DNA from 2 places in the Shouchella rhizosphaerae genome. Region 1 is predicted to be linked to the other one. Evidence: predicted binding sites of a transcription regulator. Region 1 holds the regulator's gene; the other holds the start of a gene.
The links. Region 1 encodes CtsR, which represses protease genes until heat stress. Its sites were predicted from a motif close to ATGGTCAATAAAGGTCAAACA; they were not measured.
Positions count from the first base shown of each region.

Region 2: a site for CtsR is predicted at 3,917-3,937, ahead of clpP (ATP-dependent Clp endopeptidase proteolytic subunit ClpP). Genes of this name have one in related genera too.

Region 1 is NZ_CP144921.1:1,983,817-1,991,545, reverse strand. It holds gene disA (DNA integrity scanning diadenylate cyclase DisA) at 1-347, opposite strand, end outside; gene radA (DNA repair protein RadA) at 353-1,726, opposite strand; gene clpC (ATP-dependent protease ATP-binding subunit ClpC) at 1,964-4,420, opposite strand; gene V5G21_RS09920 (protein arginine kinase) at 4,441-5,517, opposite strand; gene V5G21_RS09915 (UvrB/UvrC motif-containing protein) at 5,523-6,038, opposite strand; gene V5G21_RS09910 (CtsR family transcriptional regulator) at 6,054-6,527, opposite strand; rRNA gene rrf (5S ribosomal RNA) at 7,137-7,252, opposite strand; rRNA gene V5G21_RS09900 (23S ribosomal RNA) at 7,483-7,729, opposite strand, start outside.
Region 2 is NZ_CP144921.1:680,531-688,259, forward strand. It holds gene V5G21_RS03660 (sugar-binding transcriptional regulator) at 1-230, opposite strand, end outside; gene V5G21_RS03665 (Rap family tetratricopeptide repeat protein) at 539-1,633, shown strand; gene V5G21_RS03670 (hypothetical protein) at 1,626-1,844, shown strand; gene V5G21_RS03675 (glutaredoxin family protein) at 2,000-2,251, opposite strand; gene rpoN (RNA polymerase factor sigma-54) at 2,251-3,588, opposite strand; gene clpP (ATP-dependent Clp endopeptidase proteolytic subunit ClpP) at 4,006-4,593, shown strand; gene V5G21_RS03690 (M20/M25/M40 family metallo-hydrolase) at 4,801-6,099, shown strand; gene V5G21_RS03695 (DUF4870 domain-containing protein) at 6,316-6,672, opposite strand; gene V5G21_RS03700 (betaine/proline/choline family ABC transporter ATP-binding protein) at 6,965-7,729, shown strand, end outside.

The DNA.
Region 1 (7,729 bases):
TGTTTAGCAACCCGTTCAGCAGAACGGTGACGAATCCCTGTTTCGCTCGAACTTATATTATTGTTCGGCACCAATTGCGTATTGGCATACAAAATACGTTTTCCGTCTTCACTCAAAATAATGGCACCGTCCATTTTAGCTAGCTCATACAAATAAGCCGGTGAAAAATCACTATTAATAAAGAAACCGCCGTCCACAATGTTCATCATTTCGCTGTTGTAGCCAAGGACGATCAGCCCTCCTGTTTTCGCGCGGAGTACATTGTCAATCCCAGCTCTAAGCGGCGTGCCTGGCGCTACTAACTTTAATAAGTTTTGGATAAATGTAGTTCGATTCCGTTCTTCCATCCATCTTACCTCCCTAAAACAACTTCAATCGCTTGTTCAAGTGTCTGCACGCCAATCACTTCAATGCCCGCTGGCGCAGTCCAGCCGCCTTTGTTTTTTTCAGGTATGATGACACGTTTAAAGCCTAGTTTCGCGGCTTCATTGACGCGTTGGTCGATTCTAGAGACACGGCGGATTTCCCCCGTCAACCCTACTTCGCCAATCGCTACGTCCATCGGTTCTGTTGGCTGGTCTCGGAAACTTGAAGCAATGCTAAGAGCAATCGCCAAATCGATCGCCGGTTCATCTAACTTTACGCCTCCAGCTACTTTTAAATAAGCATCTTGGTTTTGCAAGAGCATGCCTGCCCGCTTTTCCAAGACAGCCATTAAAAGGGAGACACGGTTATGGTCAAGCCCCGTTGCCATTCTACGAGGATTGCCAAATCCCATAGGCGAAATTAGCGCTTGTAATTCTACGAGAACAGGCCTTGTGCCCTCCATGGAAGCGACAACGACTGAGCCAGCCGCTCCTTGCGAACGTTCCTCCAAAAAGATCTCTGACGGGTTTTTCACTTCCTCTAAGCCAAGCTGTTTCATTTCAAAAATGCCCATTTCATTGGTGGAGCCAAATCGGTTTTTCACTGCACGCAAAATGCGGTAACTGTGATGCCGCTCTCCTTCAAAATAGAGAACAGAGTCGACCATATGCTCGAGCAGCTTTGGACCGGCAATAGAACCTTGCTTTGTAACATGGCCGACAATAAATATTGCCACTCCTTTTGTTTTTGCGACACGCATAAACGCAGCCGTGCATTCTCGCACTTGGGCAACGCTTCCCGGAGCAGACGTAATCTCGTCCTGGTAAACGGTTTGGATCGAATCAATAATTACCAAAGACGGCTGGACTTCATCTATAGCCCCTTCAATTAAAGCAATGTCTGTTTCTGCTAATACGTATAGCTGATCTGATGCTAGTTCAAGACGGTCAGCCCTTAACTTCGTTTGTTTAACTGATTCTTCTCCAGAAATATAGAGTACTCGTTCGTTTACGTTTGCCAGCTTCGCTGACAATTGTAAGAGCAATGTTGATTTTCCGATACCCGGATCGCCACCAACTAAAACAAGTGATCCTGGAACGATTCCCCCGCCAAGGACACGGTCCAGTTCTGCCATTGTCGTGCTTACACGCGGTTCCTTTTCTCCTTGCACCGCCGTAATCGGTTGCGGTTTTTGCCGTGTACCACTGGAAGTTACATAGCTACGGTTTTTTTGTTTTTCAAGGATGTTTATTTCTTCCACCATTGTGTTCCAGCTTTGGCAACCAGGGCATTTGCCCATCCATTTTGCCGATTCATAGCCACACTCTTGGCAGACGAACTTCGTTTTTTGTTTCGCCATGTATCCCATTCCCCCGTTTGGATTCACTACATGTAGTGTACCAAAAAGCAAATAGAAACGTAAGAAAAGCTCCATGAAATCGTGTCACTGAGTGCAAAAAAAACAAAGTGAAATAACATAGGAGTAAATGAACAAGAGGTGCAGACTGTCTGCATAAGTTGAGGCGAAAAACAACTAGGCGAGGGCGCCAACGTTCTTTTTTAAAAGAACCGGAGGGTGTGCCTCCGGTTCTTCACATCAGGAAATGCTTGATTTTTCTTTTCCTTCTACCATTAGCTTGCCATCTTTCACATAGATAACCGCTTTTTGGCCTTTGACAATTGTGCCTTTTAACAGTTCCTCTGACAAACGGTCTTCTACTTCTTTTTGCAAAGCCCGGCGTAATGGGCGGGCCCCGTATTCTGGATCAAAACCGATATCAGTGATTTTATCTTTTGCTTCTTCTGTCAGCTCAAAATCTATGCCTTGCTCTGAAAGTCGCCCTTTCAGTTGGTCGGCCATCTTTGTAATAATTTTGCGCACATGCTTTTTCTCAAGAGAGTGGAACACAATGATTTCGTCTATACGGTTTAAAAATTCAGGGCGGAAGCTGTTTTTCAGTTCAGACATGACACGGTCTTTCATGTCTTTGTACTCCTGCCCTTCCGATTCAATTGTAAAGCCGAGATACTTATTGCGTTTGAGCTGGGAGGCTCCCACATTGGATGTCATGATGACAGCTGTATTACGGAAATCAACAGTCCGTCCTTTTGAATCCGTTAAACGCCCATCTTCCAATACTTGCAAAAGCAAATTGAATACATCGGGGTGCGCTTTTTCGATTTCATCAAGCAATATAACAGAGTAAGGCTTTCTACGGATTTTTTCCGTTAATTGCCCACCCTCTTCATGGCCAACATAACCTGGAGGCGAACCAACTAGCCGGCTTGTTGCGTGTTTTTCCATATACTCAGACATGTCAATCCGTATGACAGCATCTTCATCACCAAATAACGTTTCTGCTACAGCCCGGGCAAGCTCGGTTTTACCAACACCCGTTGGACCAAGGAAAATAAATGATCCTATTGGCCGCTTTGGATCTTTTAATCCAGCGCGAGCACGGCGAATCGCTTTCGAAATGGATTTAACAGCTTCTTCTTGGCCAACGACACGCTCATGGAGAATCTCTTCCATTTTCAACAAACGTTCCGTTTCCTCTTCCGCTAGTTTGGAAACCGGAATTCCTGTCCAGCTAGAAACAACTTGGGCGATATCCTCAACCAATACTTCTGTGTTTTCTTGACCTTGCTTTTTCTTCCACTCATTTTTCATTTCTTCCAGCTCTTCACGCAACCGTTGTTCGGTATCACGTAAGGAAGCGGCCTTTTCAAATTCTTGGCTTTGGACAGAAGCGTCTTTTTCTTTTCTTGTTTCTTCAAGCTTCGCCTCTAGCTCTTTTAAATTTGGCGGAGCCGTGTAAGAACGGAGGCGGACTTTTGAAGCTGCTTCATCAATTAAGTCAATCGCTTTATCTGGCAAAAACCGGTCCGAAATATAACGGTCGGACAACTTTACTGCTTCTTCCACCGCCTCGTCCGTAATGGTCACTCGGTGATGGGCTTCATAGCGATCACGCAAACCATAAAGGATTTGGATCGATTCATCAATCGTTGGCTCGTCAACTTGAATGGGTTGGAACCGGCGTTCCAATGCCGCGTCTTTTTCAATATACTTGCGGTACTCATCTAGTGTCGTCGCGCCAATACATTGAAGTTCCCCTCTAGCCAAAGACGGTTTCAAAATATTAGAAGCATCAATGGCTCCTTCAGCGCCTCCTGCGCCAATTAATGTATGCAATTCGTCAATAAACAGAATCACGTTGCCTGCTTGGCGAATTTCGTCCATCACTTTTTTCAGCCGATCTTCGAATTCGCCGCGGTATTTTGTTCCAGCGACAACAGTGCCCATGTCGAGTGTCATCACTCGCTTATTGCGCAATGTTTCTGGGACTTCATTGGCAACAATGCTTTGGGCCAGCCCTTCGGCAATTGCCGTTTTTCCGACACCGGGCTCTCCAATTAATACTGGGTTGTTTTTGGTACGGCGGCTAAGCACTTGAATAACTCGCTCTATTTCACGGCTACGTCCAATAACCGGATCAAGCGTTTCCTCCCTAGCAATCGCTGTTAAATCACGGGCAAGGCTATCCAATGTCGGCGTATTGGCATTAGTTGCCGCACCGTTTGATTGTGACGAGCTTCCTCCTTCATTGCTTCCAAGCAACTGCAATACTTGTTGTCTCGCTTTATTTAAGCTGACCCCTAAATTATTAAGGACTCGTGCTGCTACGCCTTCTCCTTCGCGGATGAGGCCAAGCAATATATGTTCGGTTCCAACGTATGAATGGCCAAGCTTTCTTGCTTCATCCATAGACAGCTCAATTACTTTCTTTGCTCTTGGCGTATAATGAGGCGTGCTATGAATGCTTTTTTGCCCTTCTTGCCCTTTTCCTACTAGGGTTTCTACTTCTTTTTGCAATTTTTCGGAACCAAGTCCAAGCTGTTGCAAAGCTTTCGCTGCAATTCCTTCACCCTCACGGATTAGTCCGAGCAATATATGTTCAGTGCCAATATTATGGTGGCTTAAACGAATTGCCTCTTCTTGCGATAGCGCTAATACTTTCTGGGCTCGTTCAGTAAACCGTCCAAAAATCATTCCATCCACCTCCGAATTATTCAATCAGCTGTTTCATGTTCTAGTTTTAAGCGTTCGCGAATTAAAGCTGCCCGTCTCTCATCGCGTTGCTCGGGAGTGAGAACGGTTTTCGCGTATTGTTGCAGGAAGCCTGGTTGTGTCAAAATCATTAGTTCATCTAGAATTTTCCCTGCCGTGTTTTCAATAAAACCTAGATCGATTCCTAAGCGCACATCAGACAACCTTCTTGTCGCTTCTTTGGAATCAATAATATAGCTGTTCGCTAAAATTCCGTAAGACCTAAAAACACGGTCTTTAAGTTCTAACTTTGAGTGCTGTAAAAGCGAATCTCGCGCAACACGCTCTTGCCGTATCAATTGCTTCACTACGCCTTGTAAATCATCAACAATATCCTGTTCCGTTTTTCCAAGCGTTATTTGATTAGAAATTTGAAATAGGTTACCTAAAGCTTCGCTGCCTTCCCCGTAAATTCCTCTTACAACTAAGCCCAATTGGTTAATTGCCGGCAAAATTCGTTGCAGCTGCCGGGTCATCGCTAATGCAGGTAAATGAATCATTACGGAAGCACGCATGCCCGTTCCCACATTCGTTGGGCAGCTAGTCAAATAACCATACTGGCTGTCATAGGCATAAGTTAAATGCGATTCAACCCAATCGTCTACCGCATTAGCGGCCTGTAAACAATTTTCAAGCTCAAATCCAGCGCTCAAACTTTGGATGCGAATATGGTCCTCTTCATTAATCATAATGCTAAGTGATTCATCTCCGCTTAAAAGCACCATGCCATACTTTGATTGCTCAGCCAAATGAGGACTAATCAAATGCTTTTCGACAAGCATCCGTTTATCGTTTGTCCGCATATCTTCCATAGCCAACATTTCAGCTTTACCCAAGGCCTCTCCTTGCGTTCCCCCTAAGGCATCTTTTACATGTTTTGCAACGGCGTATGCTTCTTCTTTAGAAGAGAGCATCGGAAATGTAAAAGCACTCATATTTCTTGCTAACCTTATTCGGCTACTAAGCACAATATCCGCATCCGAACCATCTTTTTTCATCCAAGGGCTAATGGCATTTTTCAGAAAACGATCCAAGCTCACAGCTCCTATTCGCCTCCTTCCATTTGCTCTTTCAATTTTTTAATTTCATCACGCAATTCGGCGGCTTTTTCAAATTCTTCTTTTTGAATATGACTATCCAATAGCGCCTTAAGCTCTAATAGCCGTTTTTCAATTTTAAGGGACTTGCCAATCCTTTTTGGAATTTTTCCTTTGTGAGTGTCATTGCCAGCATGCACTCTTTTAAACACCGAACTTAATTGAGGGCCAAACGCTTTGTAGCAATGGGCGCAGCCAAAACGACCAATATGAAGAAATTTTTCGTAACTCATCCCGCAATTCGGGCACCTTTGCTTTTGTTCGGCTGTTTCCCTCGTTTGTTCGGCTCCCATGTTAAACAAGCCCGAGAATAGATGGTGTATGGAAAAGCTATCGGTCCCTGGAATTGATTCGCCTTTTTCACGTGCACACTGATCACATAAGTGCATTTCATGCTTTTGGCCATTTATAATTTTAGTAAAATGAAGAGTTGCTTGCCGTTCTTTACATTCTTGGCAGACCATTTTTCACCCCTCCTTCTACGTTTCGTTTTCTTTGTATTTAAGCGTCTCAATCATTGCCTTCAGCACATTTGCTCTAATTTCATCCCTATGGGCAACTGTCGATTTATAATGGGCACGATCTAATGCGCTCATCATCAAATTAGCTTCCCGTCTTGTAATGGCTTCCTCTTCATACAAACGAAATACAATGTTTTGCGCCGTTTGCTGGTCTATTTTATTTCCGATAAGCTGACACATGTGCTCAAATAAAGCAATGTCTTCATGGGATTCAACTTTCGTTATACGAATGTAGCCTCCGCCGCCTCTTTTGCTTTCGACAATATAGCCTTTTTCCAAAGTAAAGCGGGTGCTGATGACGTAATTGATTTGAGACGGGACACATTGAAACTGCTTAGCCAACTCACTACGTTTAATTTCCAATAGTTCATTTCCGCTTCGCATTAATGTTGTCTTTAAGTATTGTTCAATCAAATCACTAATATTGCGCATTCCACCAACCCCTTTCCGCCATTGACTTTGACTATATTTGACTTTTGTTGGTTTAATTATAGCTAGTTTTATAAAAAACTTCAACCAGTAACTCTTTTTTATTATCGCCAAGGATTGGGGTTCTAGACGTGGTTCCGTCTATTTATAGGATATTTTCTTCCGTTTTTAATGGTGCATCTTTTGGCCCTTGTCCTAAGGGAATTTTTGCATTGCTCCTTTTAAATGAGCTTATCTCCATATACTCCTAATAAGCATTTAACTCTGCTTCTTCGAAGCAGTCCTCTTTTGCTTCCTGCATATAACAAAAAAAGACACCTATTCAGGTGTCTTTAGTATTTGCCCGGCAACGTCCTGGCTCCGGGATCTTTTCCTACGGGGATGTTGGGCACGGAGCTTCTTCGATGATGTTTTTCATGTAGTCTTACGAAAATGATCCCTACGTCTCGCAGGAGGGCATGAGGCTTTTCCAGTGAAGCCTATTCACGTAGTTTTTTATATGAGCTTATCTCCATATACTCCTAATAAGCATTTAACTCTGCTTCTTCGAAGCAGCACTCTTTTGCTTCCTGCACAAACAAAAAAAGACACCTATTCAGGTGTCTTTGCTTAGCCCGGCAACGTCCTACTCTCACAGGAGGAAGCCTCCAACTACCATCGGCGCAAAAGAGCTTAACGGCCGTGTTCGGCATGGGAACGGGTGTGCCCTCTTTGCCATTGTCACCGGACTCTACTTCAGATAAGCTTCGGATTTCTTCGTCCAGTTCGTGTCTCTCAGTCGGTCACGTACGTTTGGGTACGCTCCCTTCTTCGAGCACTCCTGTCCTCGAACTCCTCGCTTCTCTTCGTAGTTCTCAGATAAGCAGCGAATCTCTTCGTCTGCACTGAAGGGTATGGAAAGAATCGGTGATTCTTTCAAAACTAAATCCGAAATAGACTCAATTGTCAAGAATGTATATAGGATAAGCCCTCGACCGATTAGTATCAGTCCGCTCCACGTGTCGCCACGCTTCCACTTCTGACCTATCAACCTCATCATCTCTAAGGGGTCTTACTGGCTTACGCCATGGGAAATCTCATCTTGAGGGGGGCTTCATGCTTAGATGCTTTCAGCACTTATCCCGTCCATACGTAGCTACCCAGCGATGCTCCTGGCGGAACAACTGGTACACCAGCGGTATGTCCATCCCGGTCCTCTCGTACTA
Region 2 (7,729 bases), 1.3 Mb from region 1:
CCTGCTTCAGTTAGGCGCATGCCTGCCGTCGTCAGTTCAATGAGCCCCTGATCTTTAAGAAGCGTCACTTCCCCACGGACGATACGTTCGGAGGTTTGCAAATTGGTTGCTAGGCTTCTGCGCCCGATTGGCTGCATTAAACGGATATATTGCAGCAAGCGATAACGCTTCGCCATTGTTTCCATTAATTCGGGAACAATCTGTCTTTGCAGATTAATAAGCGTCCGCATGTAACACCTCCTCCGTTTATCGGGACATATAACGTCCCTCGCAGACATATTATGTCCCGGTTAGAGCAAAAACATTTACTACACTTGTATTGTACCAAGGAAGTCGAAAACAGACAACTAAAACATCCTCCGTTTGATAATGGCAAGCCTATTATCAAAATCCAGATGATTGGCAAAAGGACATGTTCCTATTTTGTTTTCAGAGATAACGTTTTATAACTTTGGGGAAAATTCTTATAATAGTAGGCAAGTCCTATTTTCTTTGCTATTATATGAATATTAATGGGATTCATTAGGAGGTTGGTTTTATGGGGAGGACGATACGTTCTGAATCGGTTGGGGCAAAGATTGCAGAATGGTATAGTTGCCTTCTTTCTAAGTCATATGAACAGGCGATTATTTTAAAAGAAGAGGTCAAACAGCTTCTACCAGCGATGGACCCAAGCGACAAGTTTATGGCCTTCTACTCACTAGTCGAATTTAAACACCAGATTTTAGTCAGCCGTTACGATAAAAACGAATGCCCTGAGGAAATAGAACCGATTTCTGAAAAGACCGAAATCGATCACCTTCTCAAGTATCTCTATTACTTTGTTAGCGGCCAATACGAGTTTACGCAAGAACGGTACCGGTCCGCTGTAAAGCTGTTTCGCAAAGCCGAACGACTACTAGAATACGTAAACGACGAGGCGGAGGAAGCGGAGTTTTATCAATATATTGGCCTTGTTTATTATCGTCTCAACCACTATTTGATTGCTTCGTCCTACATGGAACAAGCAAACGTCCTATTCGATCGGCTTCAATATCATGAGCCAGCGATAAACTGCCAAATCATCACTGCTTGTATTCATCAAGAGTTGAACAACCCTGAAAAAGGCGAAGCCATCTTAAAACAGGCGCTAGAGCGTGCTAAAGGCATTCCAATTGTATATGGACAAGTGTTGCGGACGCTAGGTTTAAACAAGCAAGGCCAAAAAAAGTTTGACGAGGCGGAAACGTATTTTAAACGAGCGCTTGACATCCCTGAGCACAAAAACACCATTTTCGGTGCCAAATCTAGATACAATTTGAGCAACGTGCTCTTTAATCAAGGAAAAATCGAAGAGGCTCTCCCACACTTCCAAATTGCAAAAGCAGGTGCCGCCTACTACAAAAGCAAAGAATACAACGCACGCTGCTTATTTACGGAAGGCCTTCACATCGATAAAAACTATGATTTGGTTGACCAAGCCATCGCACAGCTCCAAAAAGAAGGAATGGACTTTGAGGTGAGTGAACTTGCTGAAGAAGCTGCTCACTTTGCAGAAAAGGAAGGAAATACGAGACTGGCATTGAAATATATGAAAGTGGCCCATGGTGCACGCTTATACCAACATACTTTAGGAGTTGATTCCGTTGTTTAAGAAAAAGTTGGTCGTTTCACTTGTCGTCTCTTTCATCGCAGCAGCTTCATTTGTTGTTTTTACAAACACACAGGCTGACAGTGAAATAAATAGCCGCGATAAAGGGGACATTACTTTCATTGACAGCCATGATAAAGGCGACATTACTTCCATTGACGACCGTGATAAAGGGGATATTACTTTCATTCATAAGGCAAAGCTAAACGTTTAATGTTACTAGAGAGCCAATCGGTTCTCTTTTTTACTACATCTGCACCCTTTCGATCCTTGACATGAAACTGCCTATTCCCTTTGAATGGGAACAGGCAGTCTTTGTGTTTTTCGATGTGTTGTCAGATAAACGTTGCCTTTCAAATTTGCACATGCTTATTGCTTTATTGAACGAATGCGTTCGATCTGTTTTTGGAGCGACTCTTTCTCTAATAACCCGTAGCCAATTTCTTGGTCGTCTATACAAACAACAGGGATTTTAAGTTGGTACTTCTCTAAAAGCACATCATCCTGATAGATGTCATGGCATTGAATCACAAGCGAGTAACTATCGGCTAATTCTTTCAGCAATGCGTACCCTTTGTCGCACAAGGGACACCCTTTTTTCGTATAAAAATCGACGTTCATTATCCGGTCCTTTCGTTGTAGCGTTTCCGTTTCGAAGATGGCAAAATCCCTAGTTCATCGCGGTATTTTGCTACTACCCGCCGCGACAAAGCTACTCCTTTATCAATTCTCAACTGCTCCGCTAATTTTTGGTCTGACAAAGGTTTGCTTTTATCCTCTACGCTAATCATTTCTTTAAGCCACACTTTAACGTGGTGATTGGTCAATTGGGCATCTGACTTAGAAACATGGCCAGAGAACAATGTTTTTAATTCGACTAAGCCACGAGGTGTTTGTGCATATTTATTAGATGTTGCCCGGCTTACCGTTGATTCATGGATGCCGAGAACTTGGGCCACATCGTTTAACGTCAGTGGCTTGAGCACCCCACTAGGCTGAAGCAAGTAGTCTGCTTGCACGCTCGCCAACACTTCCGCCACGCGACGCACCGTTTGCTGGCGTTGTTCAAGGCTGCGTTTTAACCACTCGACATGCTGCCTTTTTTGCTTCGCATAGGCGCTTGTCTCGACTTGTTGTTTCAGTAAATGGTCATATTCCTCGTGTACGCGAATCGCGGGTAGTATGTCATCATTCATGAAGACAAGCAGTTTTCCAGATTCGTCCTTTGCCATCAGCACATCAGGCTGGACGTAAATGGCCGTTTCCTTCGAATAACGTAGTCCAGGCTTTGGATCAAGCTCCTTTAATTGGTCGTATAGATGCTGTATATCTTGAACAACGACGCCGTATTGTTTCGCAAGTTGCTTCCATTTCCGGGCAGCTAGCGCTTCGAGATGGTTTAAAACGATGTCAATCGCAAGAGGATGGCAATCGGGCATACGTTTAAGTTGCAAGGCCAAGCATTCCCCAAGGGAACGGGCCCCTACGCCTGCAGGCTCAAAACTCTGCAATATGGCGAGCAACCTTTCCCCTTCCGATTCAGTGATGTTCCGGTCTGCACAAAGCTGAGGCAGCGCTTCTCCTAGATAACCATCTTCCCGTAAATTACCAATCAAATAAGTAAGCTCGCATTTATCGTTTTCGCTCAGCGTCGGCGATTCAATCAACTGTTCGTACAACTCATCAGCAAGCGTTCGCCCTCTTTGCGCAACATTTTGCAACGCTGCCTGTTTGTCGTCACTTGACATCTGTTGCCTGATTGGCCTTGTGCCAACCAGTTCCCGTTCACGGGAAAGAGTAGATTGTTCATGTAATTCGAGTAGAGGATTTTCTAGCGCTTGTTCCCGCAAATAGGCAATGACATCCACGGACGAATATTGTAGCAAGTGGAGCGCTTGCCTTAACTCTTGGGTCATCACTAAACTCGTTGTCTGACGTTGCAGTAAGCCAATCTCCATCTATTCAACCCCTCCTCGAACTTCCTTGCCTTGATTTTACATTCCGCTCAGGCGAACTTAAATGCTCTTTTTCCTCTACATGTCATAGCATAAACCAAATGGCTTGTTAATGTAAACGCTTTCTTATAGATTTCAGCAGTTGCCTAGCTCTTTTGGCCCTTTTAAAAAATAAAAAACAACGTTGTGAACGGCGTAAAACATAGAGGTTTACATCTTTATAATTTAGTCTATCATGAAAGAAGGGCTTTTTGATCATCACAAGGAATAGTACATGAATGAAACTGCTTTTTTGTTGTTGCCGTACATACTTTTGTAAAAAGAAGCAACTCATTTGACCTTTATTGACCTTTGCAGTATGATGATTACAGAGCAACAATTTCAAGGATTTTAGTCAATAGGACATGAGGAGGAAGAGCGATGAATTTAATACCTACCGTAATTGAACAAACAAACCGTGGCGAGCGTGCATATGACATTTACTCCCGTTTATTGAAAGACCGCATTATTATGCTAGGGAGCGGGGTGGACGACAATGTCGCCAACTCGATCGTTGCACAAATGTTGTTTTTGCAAGCAGAAGACCCTGAAAAAGATATTTCCTTATACATTAACTCTCCTGGCGGCTCGATTACTGCTGGAATGGCAATCTATGACACGATGCAATTCATCAAACCAGATGTTTCAACGATTTGCATCGGCATGGCTGCTTCCATGGGCGCCTTTTTGCTCACTGCTGGTGCGAAAGGCAAACGGATGGCATTGCCAAATAGTGAAGTGATGATCCACCAACCACTTGGCGGTATGCAAGGCCAAGCTGCAGACATGGAAATCCATGCCCGCCGCATCATTCAAATGCGCGAAAAACTCAATCAAATTATGGCAGAACGTTCTGGTCAACCGTATGAACGAATTGCAAGAGACACAGACCGTGATAACTTTATGACAGCCGAACAAGCAAAAGAATACGGCTTAATCGACAAAGTGATTGAAACACCAACGAAATAACAGACAAAGGCTTCCGCAAAACGCGGAAGCTTTTTTGTTGCCGCCAGTTGCAGCCTGCCCTCATTCAATTCCCTTTTTCATTAGGCCATGGTACGATTTAAAAAACAAGATGGCGCTAGCCTTTTTGCTTTCGCCTAAGATTAGGAGGAATTTATTCTGAGCATTTCAGCAATTGACGACATTGTCGCCAAGCAAACAGACGATTCATTGGCTACGTTGTTTAAACTATTGCGCCAAGAAAGCATTAGCACTCAAAACAAAGGAATGCGCGAATGCGCAGCGTTAATGCGAGCGCTCATGGAGGAAGTTGGTGCCCGTACTGAACTGTTTGAAACAGAAGGCCATCCTATTCTATACGGTGAACTTCTTACAGACAAACACGCGCCAACTTTGTTAATTTATGGCCATTACGATGTACAGCCTCCTGACCCATTAAGTGAGTGGGAGACGCCTCCATTTGAACCAACAGTCCGCGACGGGCGTATCTTTGCACGGGGCGCAGGCGACAACAAAGGACAAATCGTTGCCCAACTTCTCGGCATAAAAACGTATCAAGAAGCATGTGGCGCTTTACCCGTCAACATTAAAATCGTTATTGAAGGGGAAGAAGAAATGGGCAGCGTCCATTTGCCAGACTTTGTTCAAAGCAACAAAGAATTGCTTCAAGCCGACCTCGTTTACACAGCTGATGGGCCATCTCATGATAGCGGCTCTCCCCTTGTCCTTCTTGGCGTCCGCGGCATTCTATCTTTTGAGATTGAACTTCAAAACGCCGAGTTCGACAACCATTCTGGCAATACAGGCAACATTGTCCCAAATCCAGCTTGGGACCTTATGGAGCTGCTTCAGACGATGCGCAGCACAGACGGGCGCGTCTTAATCGAAGGCTTTTACGACAATATTCGCCCTGCCAGCGCTGAAGAAGAACAGCTGTTGGCCACACTCCCTTTTGAAAAAGACTCAGTCGCCCAAAAAATCGGCTATCCCCATTTGGATATAGATGGAAAAAGCTATTACCGAAAACTAGCGCTAGAACCCACTTTTAATATATGCGGACTAAAAAGCGGCTATTTAGAAGATGGCATTAAGACAATTATTCCTAGCAAAGCCAGTGTAAAAATCGACGCACGCCTCGTTGTGGACCAGGACCCTAAAGACATTTTTGAAAAGGTGACTGCACACGTAAAAGCACGCCGGCCTGATGCCAAGGTGACGTTTTTAGGGGCAATGGAGCCTTCCCGTACGCCAGTTGAGACAGCGATCGTCCAAAAAGCGCTAAAAGGCATTTCTGCTTGTTTTAATGAGGAGCCCCTTATCCAACCAAGCCTTGGCGGCTCGCTGCCAGACTATGTATGGACAAAGCTCCTTCACGCACCATCTCTTCTCGTCCCTTATGCAAACTTTGACCAACGCAACCACTCGCCAAATGAAAATCTCGCTATTCGCCACTTTTTAAACGGCATTCGCTGTACAGCCCATGTTATCCATGCTGTCGGACAGAACTAATAAAAAAGGCATCCCTCATTATGGGATGCCTCCAGACTGTAGGCAAACGCTCGCATACGTCGTCGTTTGCCTCAGTCATATGCTCATGAACCCACGTTCTATTCGCATCTTCCCTCGCCTGCACTCCTCGTCTGACAAGCGTTTTCTATCAGTCTGATCTCAGTTATCGACTTTGTCGACAACCTTAAGGCATCCCTCATTATGGGATGCCTTCGCTTAACGTAAAAATTTAATTGTAAGGGGAATTCGGTATTCCTCTCCTTGGTATGCTTTAATTGCGGCCAAAATGGTAAAAATAATAGCAAGCAGGCCGACAAGTGGCGCAAGTAAAAAGCCAATTAGGATAATCATGGTCACACTCGCAACTAATCCGTAAATGAAAAAAGAAATCAAAAAGTTAAAGTATTCCTTGCCATGGTAATCAATAAAGTCCGAATCATCTCTTTTAACGAGCCAGATAATAAGTGGCGCAAGGATAGGCGCAGGAAAGCTCAATACATATAGCAACATCGCCAACATACGCTCGCTTCCGTCTGGTTCATATTCGCGGTAATCAATAATTTCATTGGCCATTTGTCATCTCTCCTTATCCTTACCTTTACTATACGCTCAAATGGAAAAGGATACAATTCTTTTTTCGTCTCACCGCTGTACTTCCCGTGTTTGAGCCTCTCTGTAAACGACTAGAAACCATAATGGGTAGAATTCGGAAGAAAAACAAAGCAAATGGAAGGAAAACACACTACAAATTTTGTGCAGTATATATTGCATATATTTTTTAACATTTATAAGGCTTTACGAATCGACTTGTTTTTACTTATACTTATTTGGTAAATTTACATTATTCGACATGGAGGTGGGCGTTTTGTTGGAATTTAAAAATGTCACAAAGCGGTATGGTGCCGGCAGACCAGCTGTAGACAATTTAAATCTAAAAATAAATAAAGGCGAATTCGTTTGTTTTATTGGCCCAAGTGGTTGCGGAAAGACAACAACAATGAAAATGGTGAATCGTCTCCACGAAGCGACAGAAGGGCAAATTATTGTTAACGGCAAAGACATACGGAAACAAGATCCAGTCGAATTGCGTCGATCAATTGGCTATGTCATCCAGCAAATCGGGTTAATGCCCCATATGACTGTTAAAGAAAACATTGTCCTTGTTGGAACGCTTTTGAAGTGGCCGAAATCGAAAAAAGACGAGCGGGCAAAAGAACTGATTAAACTAGTCAATTTGCCAGAGTCGTATTTGGACAAATACCCACACGAACTAAGTGGCGGACAGCAGCAGCGAATTGGTGTGTTGCGGGCACTCGCAGCTGATCCACCACTGATTTTAATGGACGAACCTTTTGGCGCACTCGATCCGATTACGAGAGACTCTTTACAAGAGGAATTCAAAAAATTACAAAAAGATCTCGACAAAACGATTGTTTTTGTTACACACGACATGGACGAAGCATTAAAACTAGCAGACCGGATTGTCATCATGAAAGACGGAAAAATCATCCAAACTGGAACTCCTGATGAGATTATGCGCTCCCCTGCCAATGCCTTTGTCGAAGATTTTATCGGCAAGGACCGCCTCATTCAAGGACGGGCTGATGTAACCACTGTTGAACAAGTTATG